DNA from 4 places in the Paenibacillus sp. MB22_1 genome. Region 4 is predicted to be linked to each of the others. Evidence: riboswitches for the same ligand, from Rfam matches in the RefSeq annotation. Region 4 holds a riboswitch; each other region holds the start of a gene.
What was found. A riboswitch is a leader RNA that binds a small molecule or an ion and turns the genes downstream of it on or off. The one in region 4 is predicted to bind cyclic di-AMP.
Positions count from the first base shown of each region.

Region 1: it holds a riboswitch for cyclic di-AMP, as region 4 does, so the genes downstream of both, ACL02P_RS18570 (C40 family peptidase) here and ACL02P_RS11095 (KamA family radical SAM protein) in region 4, are expected to answer to the same signal.
Region 2: it holds a riboswitch for cyclic di-AMP, as region 4 does, so the genes downstream of both, ACL02P_RS17825 (3D domain-containing protein) here and ACL02P_RS11095 (KamA family radical SAM protein) in region 4, are expected to answer to the same signal.
Region 3: it holds a riboswitch for cyclic di-AMP, as region 4 does, so the genes downstream of both, ACL02P_RS22135 (hypothetical protein) here and ACL02P_RS11095 (KamA family radical SAM protein) in region 4, are expected to answer to the same signal.

Region 1 is NZ_JBLADV010000002.1:1,443,217-1,447,652, forward strand. Features, by position in the region: gene ACL02P_RS18555 (4a-hydroxytetrahydrobiopterin dehydratase) at 66-365, shown strand; gene ACL02P_RS18560 (c-type cytochrome) at 452-811, opposite strand; gene ACL02P_RS18565 (GNAT family N-acetyltransferase) at 976-1,473, opposite strand; gene ACL02P_RS18570 (C40 family peptidase) at 1,747-2,238, opposite strand; cyclic di-AMP (ydaO/yuaA leader) riboswitch at 2,243-2,439, opposite strand; gene ACL02P_RS18575 (C40 family peptidase) at 2,700-3,191, opposite strand; cyclic di-AMP (ydaO/yuaA leader) riboswitch at 3,196-3,332, opposite strand; gene ACL02P_RS18580 (hypothetical protein) at 3,554-4,384, opposite strand; gene ACL02P_RS18585 (M1 family metallopeptidase) at 4,419-4,436, opposite strand, start outside.
Region 2 is NZ_JBLADV010000002.1:1,284,340-1,288,775, forward strand. Features, by position in the region: gene rsmA (16S rRNA (adenine(1518)-N(6)/adenine(1519)-N(6))-dimethyltransferase RsmA) at 1-102, opposite strand, end outside; gene rnmV (ribonuclease M5) at 108-653, opposite strand; gene ACL02P_RS17825 (3D domain-containing protein) at 802-1,938, opposite strand; cyclic di-AMP (ydaO/yuaA leader) riboswitch at 2,385-2,597, opposite strand; gene ACL02P_RS17830 (TatD family hydrolase) at 2,795-3,568, opposite strand; gene ACL02P_RS17835 (HD domain-containing protein) at 3,585-4,436, opposite strand, start outside.
Region 3 is NZ_JBLADV010000002.1:2,255,503-2,259,938, reverse strand. Features, by position in the region: gene kdpB (potassium-transporting ATPase subunit KdpB) at 1-410, opposite strand, end outside; gene kdpA (potassium-transporting ATPase subunit KdpA) at 424-2,106, opposite strand; gene ACL02P_RS22140 (potassium-transporting ATPase subunit F) at 2,139-2,216, opposite strand; gene ACL02P_RS22135 (hypothetical protein) at 2,378-2,785, opposite strand; cyclic di-AMP (ydaO/yuaA leader) riboswitch at 2,897-3,058, opposite strand; gene ACL02P_RS22130 (ATP-binding protein) at 3,619-4,436, shown strand, end outside.
Region 4 is NZ_JBLADV010000001.1:2,343,162-2,347,597, reverse strand. Features, by position in the region: gene ACL02P_RS11100 (cobyric acid synthase) at 1-1,561, shown strand, start outside; cyclic di-AMP (ydaO/yuaA leader) riboswitch at 1,585-1,727, shown strand; gene ACL02P_RS11095 (KamA family radical SAM protein) at 1,889-3,058, shown strand; gene ACL02P_RS11090 (hypothetical protein) at 3,123-3,365, opposite strand; gene ACL02P_RS11085 (ISNCY family transposase) at 3,556-4,436, shown strand, end outside.

The DNA of each region.
Region 1 (4,436 bases), on a different contig from region 4:
ATCCTGGTGCGTGACGAGGAAACTTACATATACAGGAGTTCTTGAAGAGAACGGGAGGAAGAATAATGCCGTTTACACCGCAAGAAGTAGAAGCGCATTTGGAAAAACTGGAAGGATGGGAACTAGAGGAAGGACGATGGATTTTTCGTAAATATACGTTTTCCAACTTTATGAAGGGAATCGCATTTGTTGATGAGGTAGCAGCGATCTCGGAAGCATTTAACCACCATCCCTTTATCACAATCGACTATAAAACGGTAACGCTCCGTTTGACCTCTTGGGAGGAAGGCGGCATTACAGCCGTTGACATCAAGGAGGCGCAACAATATAACGAGGTCTACGAAAAGATGCGGTCAGGGGATTAACCAAATCAGAGCATGATCGAAACTATAGGGGTAACAAAACGACCGCCGGGAACGTAAATTCCCGGCGGTCGTGCTTTTTCGTGCTTTTATTTTTTCTCCGCAAGCCACATGGCGACGTTCGCAATTTCCTCTTCCTTTAAGCGATCCTTAAAAGAAGGCATCATGCCGCCCTTCCCTTTAGTGATGATGGAATACAGTTGTTCTGCCGTCAATTCCGAGCCGATCTTCTGCAGATTTGGGCCCGCTCCGCCTTGCAATGTATCACCGTGGCAGGAGATGCAATTTGCTTTGACGATGGCTTCGGCTTGTTCTGCGTTCATGGTGATTTCAGGCATTTGCGGCTTGGCTTCTTGCGCAGCCTCTTCCCGGCTTGGCAAGGTGAACATCAATACAAGGGCTAAAGCGCCTGCGATGACGAACAAACCGCTCATGATCCACTTTTGCATTTCAATCGCCCCTCCTATGTATGCTACCTATCCATTATAACGGAACACGCGGGTTGATCATAGTCTTTGTGTCCAAATTAGGAACAAAAATGATCCGTTTTCATTAAATTGTGTACCATAAGTCATAGTCTTAATCAAAACAGGACATAAAAAGGGGCGTGCCTTTATTCAGGCAGCCCCTTATGAACCATGCAATAAAACGGTTTGGACACCCCGCCAGGCGTCATCTTCTCGTACAGATCCGTGATGACAAACCCAGCCTTCTGGTAGGCCCGGATCGCCCGGGTGTTCCAGGTCAGCACTTCAAGGTCAATCTGGTTTTCCGGCTTACGGCGCCGGGCTTCCTCCACGATGGTCCTCACAAACTGCTTGCCCAGCCCATGGCCGCATAGCTCGGGCTTCATGCCGATGCCAAGCCGGGTGACTCCTTCCATCGGGAAGTACTGTGCGAAGCCGGCAAGCTCGCCCTTTTCATTCAACACGGAGACATACTGTTCGGCGCGGATCGCCGGGTTCCCAAACTCCACGTCAAGCGCTTTCATTTGCTCCCAAGGCAGCCAGCTGTAGATGTCGTAAGGAGAATCGTAACGCCAGGTGCAAATTTCCGCGCCATGGGCTTCTTCCATCGGCACGATACGAAACGGAGACATCGATTGGTCCATATTGCCCCTCCTTTGTTAAAGGAAAGTCCGTCGTAATTGTTCCATTATCCTCACAATAGCCGGAAATACGCAGCTTGTAAAGGTTTTTGCCCCCCCTTCGGGAATTTGTGAGATTTGCGCGGGATTTTTGGCTTTGCGGCAACCTTTTTCCCAGTTGTTTCGTTATATAGATAAGAGTACAGATAAAAAAAGACCGCAAGGCGGTTCCAATGAGAACCCGGCCCAGCGGTGAATTAGTGATGATGAACAGGATGAAACCGATAGATCAATGGATTACGATTCCGCAGCGTAGACGGAATAACCGTATTTACTGAGAACTCGCTTCGCGCCAACGTAGCGGTTCTGGTAATAACTATTGCTTAACTTGTCGATCCGGATGCCCTTGGATGAGGACGCGTGAGCGAATTCACCGTTGCCGATGTAAACACCGACATGGGATACTTTGCCCGTCCCCGTCGTCTTGAAGAAGACGAGATCCCCAGCTTGAAGCTCGCTCTTGGGTACCGGTGTGCCTTGCTTATACTGGGCGGCGGACACACGCGCCAGCTTGATGCCCATCTTGCTGAAGACGTACCGGGTAAATCCGGAGCAATCAAATCCCGCTGTCGTGGTGCCTCCGAATTTATAAGGCGTCCCGTACACGGAATCGACGATACTGGATAGCGTCGTTGTCTCGGCTTTTGCGGAGTCGGCAAAGGCGCTACCTGCCCCCAAGGTAAATAGGAGGGCTAAACTCGTTACCGCTGCTGTCAAAGTCTTTCTCAAGATGTCTTACTCCTTCCAAGGCCTACGAGGTTAGCTTATGGATTCGGTTGAAGGTTCCCTATGATTTGCTATAGAGGTAAGTAACCTTGATTGAAATGGTAGTTATTAGTTTGGGAGTTGTTACCTTTATAGCGAAAATCAATTCACCCTATGGTGGGTCCCCCGCTTCCCGGGTGCGTGGGAATTCGGCAGTTTCATTGTAGATTGCACCCAAGATCTTGCACAGAAACAGTTACAACAATAATTACAAAGTTGTTACCATTTACGTTGTTCATTTTACCAAAGCCGTCCAGAGTTGACAAGTTTGTCGAAAAAAACGCTTCTATTGGCCTGTTTTCGCGAGGCGATTCGTGGGTAATGGTTCCTAAGGGACTGGGGCTAGGGAGAAGGAGAAGGGAAGACAAGGAAAAAACCCGCAGAGACGTTGTTATCAACATCCCCACGGGCTTCGTAGCGAGTTCTTATTGAACATCATCGTGTTCAGCAATTTCACCGGTCACATCTTCATACTTGTCGTTGCTCATGATCCGTTTCGCTCCAACGTAACGCTCGACGTAATACTTCTCGCTTAATTTGCTGATGACTACACCTTTGGAGGAGGAGGCATGAGCAAATTTGCCGTCGCCGACGTAGATGCCGACATGAGAAACGCCTTTACCGGAAGTATTAAAGAAGACCAAATCGCCCTCGATCAATTCGCTCTTGTCAACCGCAGTTCCCATTTTGTATTGGGATGCGGATTGGTGAGGCAGCTTGATGCCGATCTTCGAGAAGACGTACATCGTAAATCCAGAACAGTCGAACCCGTCGGTTGTGGTTCCGCCCGCAACATAGCTGCTTCCGAGCGCGCCGCCGATGACGCTGTCCAGTTTGGAATCGGCGAAAACGCTGCCAGTTCCAATGGTGAAAAGCATGGCAAAACTTACTGCTGCTACCGTCAAACGCTTCTTCAAGAAGTTATGCTCCTTCCAATGCCTACGAGGTTAGCTTAAGGATTCGGTTGAAGGTTCCCTATGATCCCTCTAAAGCGAGATCAATTCACCCAAAGTGGTTCCCCCGTTTCCCTGGTGAAGGGAATTCGGCTTTGTTTTTCACACCTGACATTTCTTATTTGACATCCGGCACCAATCTCCTGCCAAAGATGACAAAAATAATTACAAAACTGTTACTGAAATTGCGTTGCTGTTATTGTAACAAAGTCAGGTATCTTTTGGCAATGCCTAATTCACAAGATTAAGAGGGGAAATAGGACTGAAGGCCTTCGCCAAACGGCGAAGGCCTTGTTGTTACGGGGTTTTTGAGGAGTTAAAAAATTTTAACTTTTTTGTGCCTTTGACTGCCAAAGATGAAATTGAGAGGCGATCTTCCAGACCTTAAACGTGCAGCGGAAGAGGGGATAAGCCTGCTGCAGGATCAGGGCCAGCATCCCCGTCCAAACCCAAGATGCGGTTCCGAACAGAAGGAAGAGGATCAGGCCAAAAGCCCCGAGAATCAACGAGATGGAGATGCCCTGCAAGAGGGTTCGGAAGCAAACCAGCAGGGAATTCCAAACCCCGGCCTTAAACAGGTAGCCGAACTGGACAAATAACAGGCACTGCCGGATGAACCAGCCGTAGATGAACCAGCCAAGAATCAGCCCAAGCCCGGTGAGCCAGGTTGCCATCGGGATTTCCATACCGGTGAGTCCAGGCCAGAGCGACAGCAGCCTCGGTACAATCCAGAAGGCGGGCAGCAAGGTAAGCACGAGCTCCATCGCGTAAAACAGAATCACCGGTTTGCCAAATTCCTTCATCCCTCGGAACAGGGGGAACCCCGGGCTGCGGTGATCGGCCGGTGTGAAGCCGTAGAAGATTCCGGCTTGGATCAACGGAGTCAAGATCATGCGCAGGACGACCATCCCTGCCAGCAGCCAGCAATACAGCCGAACCTCGGGATTGCTCCATAAATTCATTTGTCCCTCAAGCAAGAACAGTAGTTTCGACAGCGCAGTGGGCGGCGGGTCAGGATATCGTTGCAGCAGCGCCATTACCGCGGTATCGACCAACCTGTACAAGAACAATCCCCACAGCAGCTGGTACAGGAACAAGATGATGACCGAGGGAAATTGGCTTTTCAGGGCAGTCCACCCCAAACGAACGAAACTCATTTCTTTCCCTCCTTATAGAAGTATGGACCTAGGTTTACCACAGAAGTCCCCC
Region 2 (4,436 bases), on a different contig from region 4:
GATCAGAAAGTTTTGCCCCAGACTTTTTTTGAACGAAAAACCGTGCCGCTGAATGATCTCCTTCGTCCGGCGCGGTGTGGATACGTCTTCCCTTATGCTCATGGTTCTTAAACTCCTTTGCTTTCCAACTCGGCTAACGCAGCTGCAAACTCCTCGCGGCTGATGCGGAACACGGTTAACCGTTTGTAGAGCTGCTTTCCGTTACAATATCCGATACCCAACAGCTCGCCCAGCGCTTTTCGCCGCGCCGCAGCTTGCGGGTGTACGATTAACCCTGCGTTAATCAAGTCTTCCCAGGTGATTGCGGCCTCTACTCCCGGCGCTTCGCTGCGCACCCGGGACAACGCGGTGCGGATCGCCTCCGGCGAGGCATTCTCCACCCCAATGTCGCCTTTCTTCGTAGCTTCGACCTCAGGCAGGAAAGCGTGCTTGCAGCCCGGCACCCGCGCTGCCACGATTTTACGAATCCGCTCCCCGGCATGGTCGGGGTCCGTAAAAATAATCACGCCCCGGCGTTCCTGAGCCAAAGCGATTTTCTTTAGCACGGCTTCGCCTATCGCCGAACCCCCGGTCTCAATCGTATCCGCCTCTACGGCTCGTTTAATGGCCACGGTGTCGTCTCGGCCCTCCACCACGATGACCTCTTTGATCATGGATCTGTCTTCCTTCCTGTTCTTGCTTGTCTCCACCAGAATAACAAAAAGAAGAGGATCATATCATCCTCTTCTAATCCACTGTCTTATTCATCATCCTAATACTATCTCATTCCCTCCGCATTGTAAAACGAAAGAGAACGAGATCTTAGTTCAATTCCGGCTTCGTCGGACCGATTACGTATACGGTGCGGCCCTTCTTGCGGCCGAATTTCTTAGCATCCTTCAGACTATCAAAATAGACGTCCATCTTATTTCCATCGATGGCTCCACCCGTATCCTCTGCCTTACGGAAGCCGACTCCTTCGATGTATACCCACCAACCAAGCGGAACGACGTCTTTATCAACGGCAATCGTTCTGCCTTCCGTCACGCGGGTACCCGAAGCCGTACGGGTGCCTATCCCGTCTTCTTCCGCCGAATACGCGGTTAACGTAACATTTTTCAGGATCTTTTTATATTTGAATGAGACGCCACCTTTGGTCGTCGTCCCGCTGATGTTCACCGTATTTCCCTTACGGCTTATGCTGGCCGACAGGACCTCGGTAGGTTTCTTCGTGCCGACTGCGATCACCTTCGGCTGAGGGTCCTTGGAGACCTCTTTGCCGAGCCAACGCTTCGCCACGAATTTTCCGTCTTCGTAGGTTTTCTCAATGTTGTGAATGACCAGACCTTCGGTACCTTCTTGAATGACCTTCGTGGTACCTTTTAGCAGCTTGTCGTCCGACGTTTTGACCACGCTAAAGGGCACAGTCTCCTTGCTCTGCACCGTTTGCTTGCTGACCCGAACGACCTTGACATTCAGGTTCTCGGTAACTTTACTGTCCAATGCCGGGGTCACCTTGTCGTCTTCATCCAAAGTGATGCCGAGCTCGGACAATACGCCCTCTACTTTGCTTTGCGTCGTGAAGTGGACTTTCGTGGTGCCGTCCGCGGTCACATTGACCGGCTTGGCGCGTACTATGACAATGCGGTCACCGTTCTTCAGCGAGCTTTCCAGCGGGAGGGATACCGAATCCTTCGCACTGAGCTTAATCGATTGTTCCTCCAGCAGATGAGCTACACTGGATTGGGTTGTCTCCACTGACTGGACATTCCCGTCCACGATCAGGGATACTTCCTTCTGTGCCTGGCTATACAGCCAGATTAGGATGATGATGATTCCCGCGATGGCCAGAACGCCGACGAGCGCTATCTGACGTAAATTCTCATGCTTCCATCGCATTGCGTAAGACATGCTGGATGAGCGTGATTCATGGGTCTCCTCTTTGCGGAAAATGCCCATTTCTTCCGTCCTCCTTCATAGTCCCGCCGTCTAGGTCGATGCATGATAACGATTGACGCGACTACAGTTACTTTTTACAAAACGCCTAAGGTAGTCAAAAAGTCATCTTTTGATCACGAAGCAGGTCAAGAAGTGAATTCGGCATCGAATCTTGAATTCAGCCGGGCCTTCCGTTGCTCACGTACCCCCATGTACGCTGCGCTACTCAGTCCCAAGCTTCATCCAACCTTCTCGGTGCTGAAAAACCTGACTTTTTGAACACTGATCTTAAATTTAATCCTAAGCGTTTTGCATCCTTGACCAGTCTCTCCTGCTTGTCGTCACCTCCTGTTTTCCAACAGTATGACGACCCTATTACTTTTATTCAAAACAAAAGAAGCCGGGAGAAAGAGTTAGAGGAACTCCTTCGTGGCTTCTTGAATGTCTTGGGTGTAATAGCTGCACGAGTGACCTCTCTTATTCGCTTACGAGGTTAGCTGTCGGGTTCGGGCGAAAGAGAGCCGCCCTTTCTCAGTACATTCGCTCATGGCGCAATGACCTTGAATTCACCCCATAGACCCTGGAAAGAAATCGAATACGAACGCATACAGGCTATCGCCAACTGCAATCCGTATTGGTTCCCCCGTTCTCCGTCATAGGAGATTCAGCGAGACTGGTTCATGGAACCAAGCATCGTACGGTTCAAAACGAACCGAATCGATACTGAAAAGATTCTATCCTGTTTCGATGCAGGTTGTAAAGGACGAATCAACCACGTTTTTTTAAAAAAATGGTTAAAAAAATGTAATGACCTTGTTTTTGAGGGTTAAAAAGCATTAATCTTTCCGAAATCCTCTTTATTTCATCCGTTTTGCTCTCAAATACTCGGGATTCCAAATCGTTCCAATGCGTTTCGGGTGGTAATTTCCGCGATTTCCTCAAAAGTGACCCCTTTGAGCTCGGCTGCCATTTCTGCAACCAAGCGGACATGAGCGGACTCATTCCGTTTACCACGATATGGATGCGGCGTTAAATAAGGGGAATCCGTTTCGATCAGCAATCGATCCATCGGCGTCTTGGCCAACACTTCTTTTGGCTGTTTTGCATTTTTAAACGTAATCGGCCCGCCAAACGACAAATGAAATCCCAAATCTAGACACATTTTGGCAATTTCCCAACTGCCGGAGAAAGAGTGCATCACGCCTCCAACTTCATTGGCTTTCTCTTCCCGAAGGATGCGTACCACGTCTTCGTGAGCGTCCCGATTATGAATGGAAATCGGCATGCCCAAGCTGCGAGCCAGTCCAATTTGCTCACGAAAAACCTTATGTTGAACGTCCTTAGGTGACGTATCCCAATAATAATCCAGCCCAATTTCTCCGATGGCGACGACCTTCTCATGCTTGCACAATTCTGCAATCCAGTCCAAATCGCCCTCTTGCATTGTAATCGCGTCTTGCGGATGCCAGCCGACAGCGGCATAAATGAAGTCATACGTCTCTGCCAACTTCATGGTCGAAGGGATCGTCTCGCGGTTAAATCCGATGTTAATCATCCGCGTAACCCCTTGTTCCACGGCGCGCGCGATCACTTCCTCGCGGTCCTCGTCAAATTGGGGAGCATCCAAATGCGTATGCGTATCAAATAACATAAACCTTGTCATCCTCCTAATTCCGTTGCTCGAAAATGCGGGCTACCGGGCGGGGCAGCCGATCTATCACAGCACACAATTTATTATCCGGATAGTACAAATGCGTCTTCCCTCGGTGCAAGCCGCTGATCGACCGCACGATATCCGATACTTCTGAAATTTCCCGGAGCCGTTCCTGCCGGTCCAACAGCAAAATTTGCTTCTGTCGAACCCCATCGTCCGGACGGAACACATCATACGGCAGATCGGTCGGAAAATCAATTTCCATGTCGTATTCAGGTTGTAGGCCCACTTGTCTAAAAGCGTACCGAATCTCCTCCAGCATTTCCAGCTCCGGCGTGTCCAATTCTACATATTTATACAATTTGCGATTTAAAAACCGGGAACATAAATCGCTTAATCGCTCATCCTTTTCCCGCGTCCACTGCATGAAAGCCGTTTGCATCAACGCTTCGTCCAGCTGCAAATAATCGGCAACGCCGATATCCCCTTGAAATAAAAATGGCAGCGGATGCGGCAAGAAGTTAAAGGAATGCCCGCTCCGGTATAATTCCTTCGCCCGTCGCAAAATTTGCCGGAGAATGATCTCCGAGCTCCGCGTCACCGGGTGGAAATAGACCTGCCAATACATCTGATACCGCGACATCAAATAGTCTTCCACCGCATGCATCCCCGATTCTTTGACAACAACCCGCCCTTGAAAAGGTCGAAGCATCCGCAGAATTCGGTCCATGTCAATCGTCCCGTAGTTTACGCCGGTAAAATAAGCATCTCGCAGCAAATAATCCATCCGATCCGCATCCAGCGGGCTAGAGACCAAGTTCACCACAATCGGATTTTCGTAATCCTTCCGGATCACCGCAGCCAC
Region 3 (4,436 bases), on a different contig from region 4:
GGAATCATCTCCCCTTGCGAGACAATTACAACATCGCCTTTGCGCAGTTCCGTGGACGGAACCACCTTCACGCTGTTGCCGGTCACTTTATTGGCCATGATTTCTTTTTTCGTCTTCTTGAGAGTGTCGGCCTGCGCTTTTCCTCTGCCCTCAGCCAATGCCTCGGCGAAGTTGGCGAACAGCACGGTAAATAGCAAAATTAGAAAAACCGCCAGATTAAATCCAACTCGTCCTTCGGTACCGAAGTAGCCCGGAAACAACGTCATTAACAACACGACGAACGTTCCTGCTTCGACGACAAACATGACCGGATTTTTCATCATGACAACCGGATTTAATTTGATAAAGCTGTCCAAGATCGCCTTTTTGACAATCTCTCCGGACAACATGCTTCTTCGTTTCGTATTCATGATCTCACCTCTTCTATTTCAGGAGCGTCAAATGTTCTGCGATCGGACCGAGAACAAGGGCGGGCAAAAAGGTCAAAGCTCCGATAATCAGTACGATACCGACGAGAATACCCGTAAACAATTTGGTGTCCGTGCGGAACGTTCCGATCGTTTCCGGAACCCATTGTTTCGCCGCCAGAGAACCGGCTACGCCGAGCAATGCCACAATGGAAACGTACCGTCCGAACAGCATGACAAGTCCCGTAGAAACGTTCCAGAACGTTGTGTTGTCAGCCAAACCTTCGAAGCCGGAACCGTTGTTCGCGGCGGAAGACGTATACTCATAAAGCACCTGCGATATGCCGTGGAAGCCGGGATTGCTGATGGCCCCTTTCCCCAAGTCCGTCAAAAAGGCAATGGCCGTAGGCGCAAGAATAATAAGCGGGTGAGCGAGAATCGCGATGGCAACCAGTTTCATTTCTCGAGCTTCAATTTTGCGCCCCATAAATTCCGGCGTGCGGCCGACCATCAATCCGCAAAGGAAGACACCCAATATTGCGTACATAAGCATGTTGACCAAACCGACGCCGTCGCCACCAAACACACAGTTCAGCATCATTTGCGCCAGCGGGACGAGACCGCCCAGCGGCGTCAACGTATCGTGCATGTTATTGACCGTACCTGTTGTAGCCGCAGTCGTAACCGTTGTAAACAAAGCCGACTGCGCTATACCGAACCGAACTTCCTTGCCCTCCATGCTGCCTTGCGAAGCGTCGATTCCGAGCGCATTCAGCGCTGGGTTCCCTCGCAGTTCCGATGTATAAACGATGGACAGGAAGGAGACAAACAAGATGAGCATCGCGCTGAAGATCACCCAGCCCTGTTTTTGATTTCGCGCGAATCTGCCGAACGTATACGTCAGCGCGGCCGGAATGCACCACATGGACAACATCTCGATAACATTGGTTAGCGGATTCGGATTCTCAAACGGGTGCGATGAATTGACGCCCATAAATCCCCCCCCGTTCGTTCCCAAGTGCTTGATCGATACGAGGGAAGCTACCGGACCGATCGCGATTTGCTGCGTCCCGCCTTCAAGCGTAGTCGCTTGAACGGTCGGACTAAGCGTTTGCGGCACTTTCAACGCAACTAGTGCCAATGTCACGATGATCGCCATCGGGATAAGCAAACGGGTGTGCGCTTTGACAAAATCGGTGAAGAAGTTGCCGAGCGTTTTCCCTTTGCTTGTCAAACCGCGAATGAACGCGATCGCTACGACGATGCCGGATGCCGCTGATGTAAACATCATCATCATAATAACAGCCATTTGCGAAAAATAGGACAGACCCGTTTCGCCGCTATAGTGCTGCAAGTTCGTATTCGTCATGAAGCTGATGACCGTATTGAAAGAAAGCGTTGACTCCATGTTATCGATGCCGTTCGGGTTGATCGGCAGCCATTTCTGGATGCGTAAAATCAAATAACTGACCGCCACCAAAATAACGTTGGTCAATATCAAGCTGAGCGTGTATCGTTTCCAGCTCATTTCAGCGCGGTTTTTCAAACCGGTCAGTCCGTAGATCAACCTTTCAATCGGTCCGAATATTTTGTCGGTCCGGTTGGGTTCATTGGAAAATACATGAAAGATGTATGCCCCCAAAGGTTTGACCAAAAAAACTAAAATCACAATGACCGCTACCAGTTGCAAAATGGCCATTTCATGCCCTCCTCAAACATATACAGATCATATTAAAATTTTTCGGGATTCACCAAAGCAAAAACGAGATATAAAAAAATCAAAACCGTAAAAACAGCAACTATTATCATGAGCGTTCTCCCCCCGATTCACCTGCAACTCGTCCGCACCAAGCTAAAAATAAGCAAAACAATCCATATACGCCACCTAGTGTTAAAATCATTGCGATATCCATCATGAATGATCATCCCTCCCTTCAAGCATGTACCCGGTACGTTTGCCTGATATGGATTCAGCTTTCGTTATCAAGCAGAAACGAAACATCATCGCTGCGGGTGTAAATGACATAGCTAGCGCCAAGTCCTTTGTAGATGAGTCTTGCATTGTTGCTGCCGGTGATGATATAGATCGGCTTGCCTGTCCAGGATCGGCAGATCTGAATGTATCGGCAAATCAAGGGCAAACTTGACTCAAACAAGTACACCTTCCCTACCGGTAACTCTGGAATGAGCCAGGTTTCCCGGTCTACAGTATCGACCATTAAGATGTGCTTGACGCCCAAATGTGTCAATCTCGACTTCTCTGTTTCATTATTGGTAATCGCTGCATAAGGTATTCCTTTGATTCGCAACGCTTTAATAAACTGCTCCCCGGTTTTGTTGGGCGCAGAGACGAGTACAAACTCATCTTGAGCTTCCATAGCCAATCTCCTCCATCCTGGTACAGGCAACAAAAAAGAAGCTTTCGGAAGAGGAACTCTTCGTCAGCTTCTTAGGCACGAAAAAACACCGTGTCTAATCACGACAATTGTTGCCTCTCTTAAAGACGCTTACGAGGTTAGCTGTCGGATTCGGGCGTAAGAGTCGCCCTACGCCGGATTTACCGGCGATTCACCCCATGAAGCCGACAAGACCGGCTTCGATTGGTTCCCCCGCTCCTTCGTGTTAATTGAAGAATTCAGCGATTGAAACGATGATTATCATGTTCACGAAACACCACAGAGGCATAAGCACTGTGGTCGAAACTTACGATCACAAGCTTCATCATCCTCTCTCTACAAGGGCCACACTTTTGAAAAGAGCTGCTTCCGCATTTACGAGTTTTGCTTATGGATTCGGGCGGTGAGAGTCGCCCTGCCCCTGCTTAAGCTTCGTATAAGCGGGGGAATTCATCCCTTACGGATCCGGTTGACTTGCTCTCACACAAGCACTGATCCGTAGTTGGTTCCCTCTTGTTCCTGAGTCACAATTAAGCAACTGTAAATGAAAAACAATTCAATTCATGGACGTATGTTACTCCGAGACAAAAAAACTGTAAAGTGAAGCATATTGTATATCCGCTTAAAAAGAGTGCTTTATGTTTGGGAATTCATGACCCTGGCAGAAGATCATCATTTTTCTCGTATTTACTCATTATTTTGAGGTTTTTCAATCATTTTTACGAAATTTTTACGCCCAGTACCGGTTTATTTTACTCTTTTTTTACAGTAACCTAGAGAGGAGAGACACAAAAAAGAGCAGGATGTGTTTTGCTATGCATAAATGGAATGCGGTATGGATTTCGTTGCGATCGTACGTAAGCACGACTTTGCTGATCGCTCTCATGACCATGGTATTAAAACCGTTTGGTCTTGCTTTTGACTTGGTCAATATTGCTCTTATCTATTTACTCCCGGTTCTTTTCAATGCCGTCTTCGGGGGACTGCGTCCTGCTTTCTACGCGGCGATCCTGGGTGTCTTAGCCTTTGATTTCTTCTTCGTGCCTCCTGTACTGAGCTTTACCGTATCAGACTTGCGCTATCTGGTTTCATTTGGCGTCTATTTGGCGGTGGCAGCATTAACGGCCAGCCTAGCGGCCAAGCTGAAGCAGCAGGTCCTCTTTTCCAAGCAAAGGGAAGCTCACACAGCTGCGTTGTACGCGCTTAGCAAGCAGATGAGCGCGATCGCGGACATCCATTCCATGCTGGACAATTTTTCCCGACAAGTTTCGCAGACCCTTGACACAGAAATCGCGATCTATTTGGCGGATGACCAGAATACCCTGAAACTTGCCCATGAGTCTGCCGATCTTCCTGACTGCAGGCAAGAGAATACGGAAATGTCTATCGCAAAGCGAGTGTTTGAGCACGTCGAGACGGCCGGAATGGAAATTTCGCGTTTGAACGAATCTCCGGGTTATTTTATTCCGCTTCGGACCGAAGACCGCACATATGGTATCATCGCGCTCTATCCGAATGAAGCGCGAACCGGGATCACAACCGAGCAAAAGCGGCTCTTCGAGGCTCTCGGAGGCTTGGCGGCCAGCGCAATCGCTCGCCTCAGGCTGGCGGAGGAAGCCCGAATTGCTCATCT
Region 4 (4,436 bases):
CGTGGGCAAGAGCGTGATCGTGACGGCGCTGTGCCGTATTTTTGCGCAGGATGGGCTTCGACCGGCTCCGTTCAAGTCACAAAATATGGCCTTGAACTCGTATGTTACGGCGGACGGCCAAGAAATTGGACGGGCCCAAGGGATTCAGGCGGAGGCTTGCGGCATCGCTGCCACCACCGACATGAATCCGGTATTGATCAAGCCAACCGGGGACATGCACTCGCAGATCGTTGTGCATGGGCGTCCTTACCGTCACCTTAGCGCATCTGATTATCGTGAGGAGTTTCTGCCCCATGCCAAGCCGCTGGTCATGGAAGCGCTCGGTCGGCTCCGCGATAGGCATGGCATTGTGGTGATCGAGGGGGCTGGGAGCCCGGCGGAAATCAACCTGAAGCAACGGGATATCGTCAACATGAACTTGGCTGAATGGGCGGATGCTCCCGTGATCTTGGTGGGGGATATTGACCGCGGCGGCGTTTTTGCTTTTCTCGTTGGTACCCTGGAGCTGCTTGAGCCACACGAACGCGCCCGCGTAAAAGGGTTCATTATCAACAAGTTCCGCGGCGATTTGTCTCTATTGCAGCCCGGGCTGGATTGGCTGGAGCAGCGGACCGGAATCCCCGTACTAGGAGTGCTCCCCTTTCTGCCTGATCTGGATATCGAAGCAGAGGATTCCGTTGTCCTGGATACCTATCCTGCCCATCCAGAGCAAGCGCCAAGTAAGGAACTGGACATCGCAGTCATCCGTTACCCGCATATTTCCAACTTCACCGATTTTGATCCGTTGGCCGCCGAACCGGACGTGTCGCTACGTTATGTAAGCAAGCTGTCGGAGCTTGGGCATCCCGATGCGGTGATTTTACCGGGGACCAAGGATACGATCAGCGATCTGGAATTTTTGCGTAGGCAAGGGCTGGCGGAGGCTATTTGCAGCCTGATTGAAGAGGAGACGCGCACCCAGCTGGTCGGAATCTGCGGCGGATATCAAATGCTGGGAGAACAACTGCATGACCCCGAAGGCGTGGAGTCCAATGAACCGAGGTCTGCGTTAGGATTGGGCCTGCTCCCCTTGGCAACAACCTTCCTCCCAGGCAAAAAAACGGTACGGGTGCACGGCTATACGTGCGAGGACCAGCCGATATCGCTGCACTCTAAGAACCGCCGGCTGCCGATCTCAGGCTATGAGATTCATGCCGGCTCGACCCAGCAGCTGCGGGACACTCGTCCCTTATTTATGCTTCGGGTCAATGAGGAGCCAGTACAAGGGTCAGGGACAGCCCCGGAGTTAGAACAGGCTGAGACGCAAACACATCCGGAAGGCGCAGCCCGCGCCGATGGCAGGGTGTTTGGGACGTATCTGCACGGAGTGTTCCATAATGATGCCTGGCGACGTGCTTGGCTGGACGGACTGCGTACGAGCAAAGGGCTCGAACCTTTGAGCGTCACCTTTGTTTCTTCCTCGCGGAAGGAGGAAGCCTTCGATCGGTTAGCGGAGCAGGTTCGCAGGCATTTGCGCATGGATCTCATTTACGACATCGCCGGGATCCAAGGTAAGCTTTGACAAATCGGGTGATGTTAGGGTAGGATAAAAGTACGCTTAATTTTCGATGGGTAAAGTCGAAAAGCGGGGGAACCAATCTTTTGGGGCGAATCGTTGTAGGATTAACGTAGGGAACCATCTTTCCCGAGCCCGTCAGCTAACCTCGTTTGCAGTGGATGGGTCATTTTAATATTATTTCAGTCATCAATTAATGACCCTGTTCTTTGAAGCGGGGTCTTTTTGCGTTCTGCAAGACCTTTGACCCGAGCATTCGGTGGAGTACTCGCATTCACTGCAAGTTTCGAGCTTCTTCTTTACGCATCGCACTATTAAAGGAGGAGAGGATTTATGGCTAGTCCGAAGTACATCACCGATATTGCCAAGGTGAGCCAGTTGTCCGAGCAGGAGCGGCAGGAGTTGAAACCGATTACGGACAAATTCGTTTTTCGGGTGAATGACTACTATTTGAATTTGATCGACTGGAATGATCCAGAGGACCCGATCCGCAAGTTGGTGATCCCCAATACGGGAGAGCTGAAGGAATACGGGCGTTGGGACGCTTCCGACGAAGCGGCGAACTATGTGGTGCCTGGCTGCCAGCATAAATACCGCACGACCGCGCTGCTGATCGTGTCCGAGGTTTGCGGCTCCTATTGCCGGTATTGCTTCCGTAAACGGTTGTTTCGCAACGATGTGAAGGAAGCGATGGCGGATGTCACGCCTGGCATCGAGTATATCGCCCAGCATCCGGAGATCAACAACGTCCTGTTAACCGGCGGTGACAGCTTGATTTTGGCTACAAAGAAACTGCGTTCGATTCTCGAACGGCTAAGAGCCATTGAGCATGTAAAAATCATCCGACTCGGCTCCAAAATTCCTGTTTTTAATCCTATGCGTATTTATGAAGATCCGGAATTGCTGGATCTGATTAGGGAGTTCTCCACTGTAGACCAACGGATTTATGTCATGGCGCATATCAATCATCCGCGCGAAATTACCCCTGAAGCCAAAAGAGGGTTCCAGGCGTTACACGACGCTGGGGCTATCGTGGTTAATCAAACGCCGATTCTCAAAGGCATCAATGATGATGCGGCCGTGCTTGGCGAATTGCTGGACCGCTTATCGTGGGCCGGCGTCACTCCGTACTATTTCTTTATCAATCGTCCCGTTGCCGGAAATGCTGATTTCGTGATCCCGCTGAAACGAGCATATCAACTAGTGGAGGAAGCGAAAGCCCGTACATCGGGGCTTGGCAAACGCGTGCGGCTTTCAATGAGCCATTCTTCGGGAAAAATCGAAATCCTGGCCATTGAAAACGGGCAGGCTTATCTCAAATATCATCAGTCCCGGGACGGTGAATACGGCAAATTTATGATTTTGCCTTGCCCGGATGATGCTACCTGGTTCGACGATCTGCCAGGCAGTGAAGCGTACTGGAAGAAGCCGGAATCGAAGCTGGATACGCAGTCGGATCAGCCAATGGAAGACGCTGCAAGCGCAGTGTCCATTACGGGATAAAACAAAACGTACCCTTCCGCTTCCCCGATCAGGGGAGCGTGAAGGGTACGTTTTGTTTTTAGAGTCAGATCCGGAATTTTGCGATCGACTCCTGCAGCGCCAACGCCTGCTCATGCAGCGAACGAACCGTACGCGCGTGATTTTCCATTTCGCTCAGTTGTTGCTGCGAATAGCTGCTGATTTGCTCCACGTTAGCGAGCGACTTGGCGGTAATATTGGCGGATTCCTCCACCGATGCGGTCACTTCCTCGGTACCGGCGGATACCTCTTGGGTGGATGCTGAGACCGATTGAATCGTCAAGTTCACGTTCTGAATCAGCTTAGTTAGTTTCCCCTGAAAAAGTCAGGGTGTTTTGAGCATAATTAAAAGGAATTCAGCACCTCAAAATGGAAATTGTTATTGACGAGATAACAAAGTTCCACACCCCGAGGGAAGAATTCCTTTGCTATAGGAGTTCAACAGAAGCCCTCGGGAATCCTTCCAAGAGGTGAAGAAAATGTTGAAACTTCGAGACGAGCAATTGACCATCTGGGATGCCATTCTCCCGGAATCTGTTAGAAAGTTGCCGGTCGAGCTTGCAATCATAGATCAATTACTGGACGACGACCGTTTTCTTCAACCGTTTACTGAGTTGCACCCGAAAGGCAAGAAAAGCGGCCGTCCTACGCTTGCAATTGAAAAGTACATCCGTCTTATGGTCCTGAAGCATAAATACAATTTGGGCTACGAGTCACTCGTGAAGGAAGTCGGTGACAGCATCACATGGCGAATGTTCTGCCGGTTTGCCATCGACGAACCGATGCCCGACCCGTCTACGCTCATCTATGCCCGCAAACGCTACGGCGACAAGATCGTCGAAGACATCAATGCCGCACTCGTAAAGCAGTGTGAGGAAAAAGCCGTTCTGAAAACCCGCAAATTGCGCACGGATACGACGGTTGTGGAATCCGACATCCATCACCCGACAGACGCTACGCTGTTGCAAGATGGCGTAAAAGTCATCACTCGAACGATTCAGAAAATCCGGAAAGTCGCCTCCCACACTGTTCAAGGCTTTGAAGATCGTACGGCAGAAATCAAGGAAAAGATTCTGTCCATCGCGAAAGTTCTACGTCGCCGCACCCGTGAATCTTGGGAAGAAGTTGACCGGATCACTGGGAGCGTAATCGAAGTAGCCGAGAACGTTGTGAACAAGGCGCAAGCCGTTATCGAGAAACTGCAAGACAAGGGCAAAGCTGCTCTTCGACAAAGTAAAACCAAACTGACCGAGGCGGTCACGCTAACCGGCAAGTTGTTGGAACAAGCCAAACAGGTCGTTTCCGGCAATCGAATCATCGCAGATCGGATCGTCAGTTTCTTTGACCCGGAAGCAAGACC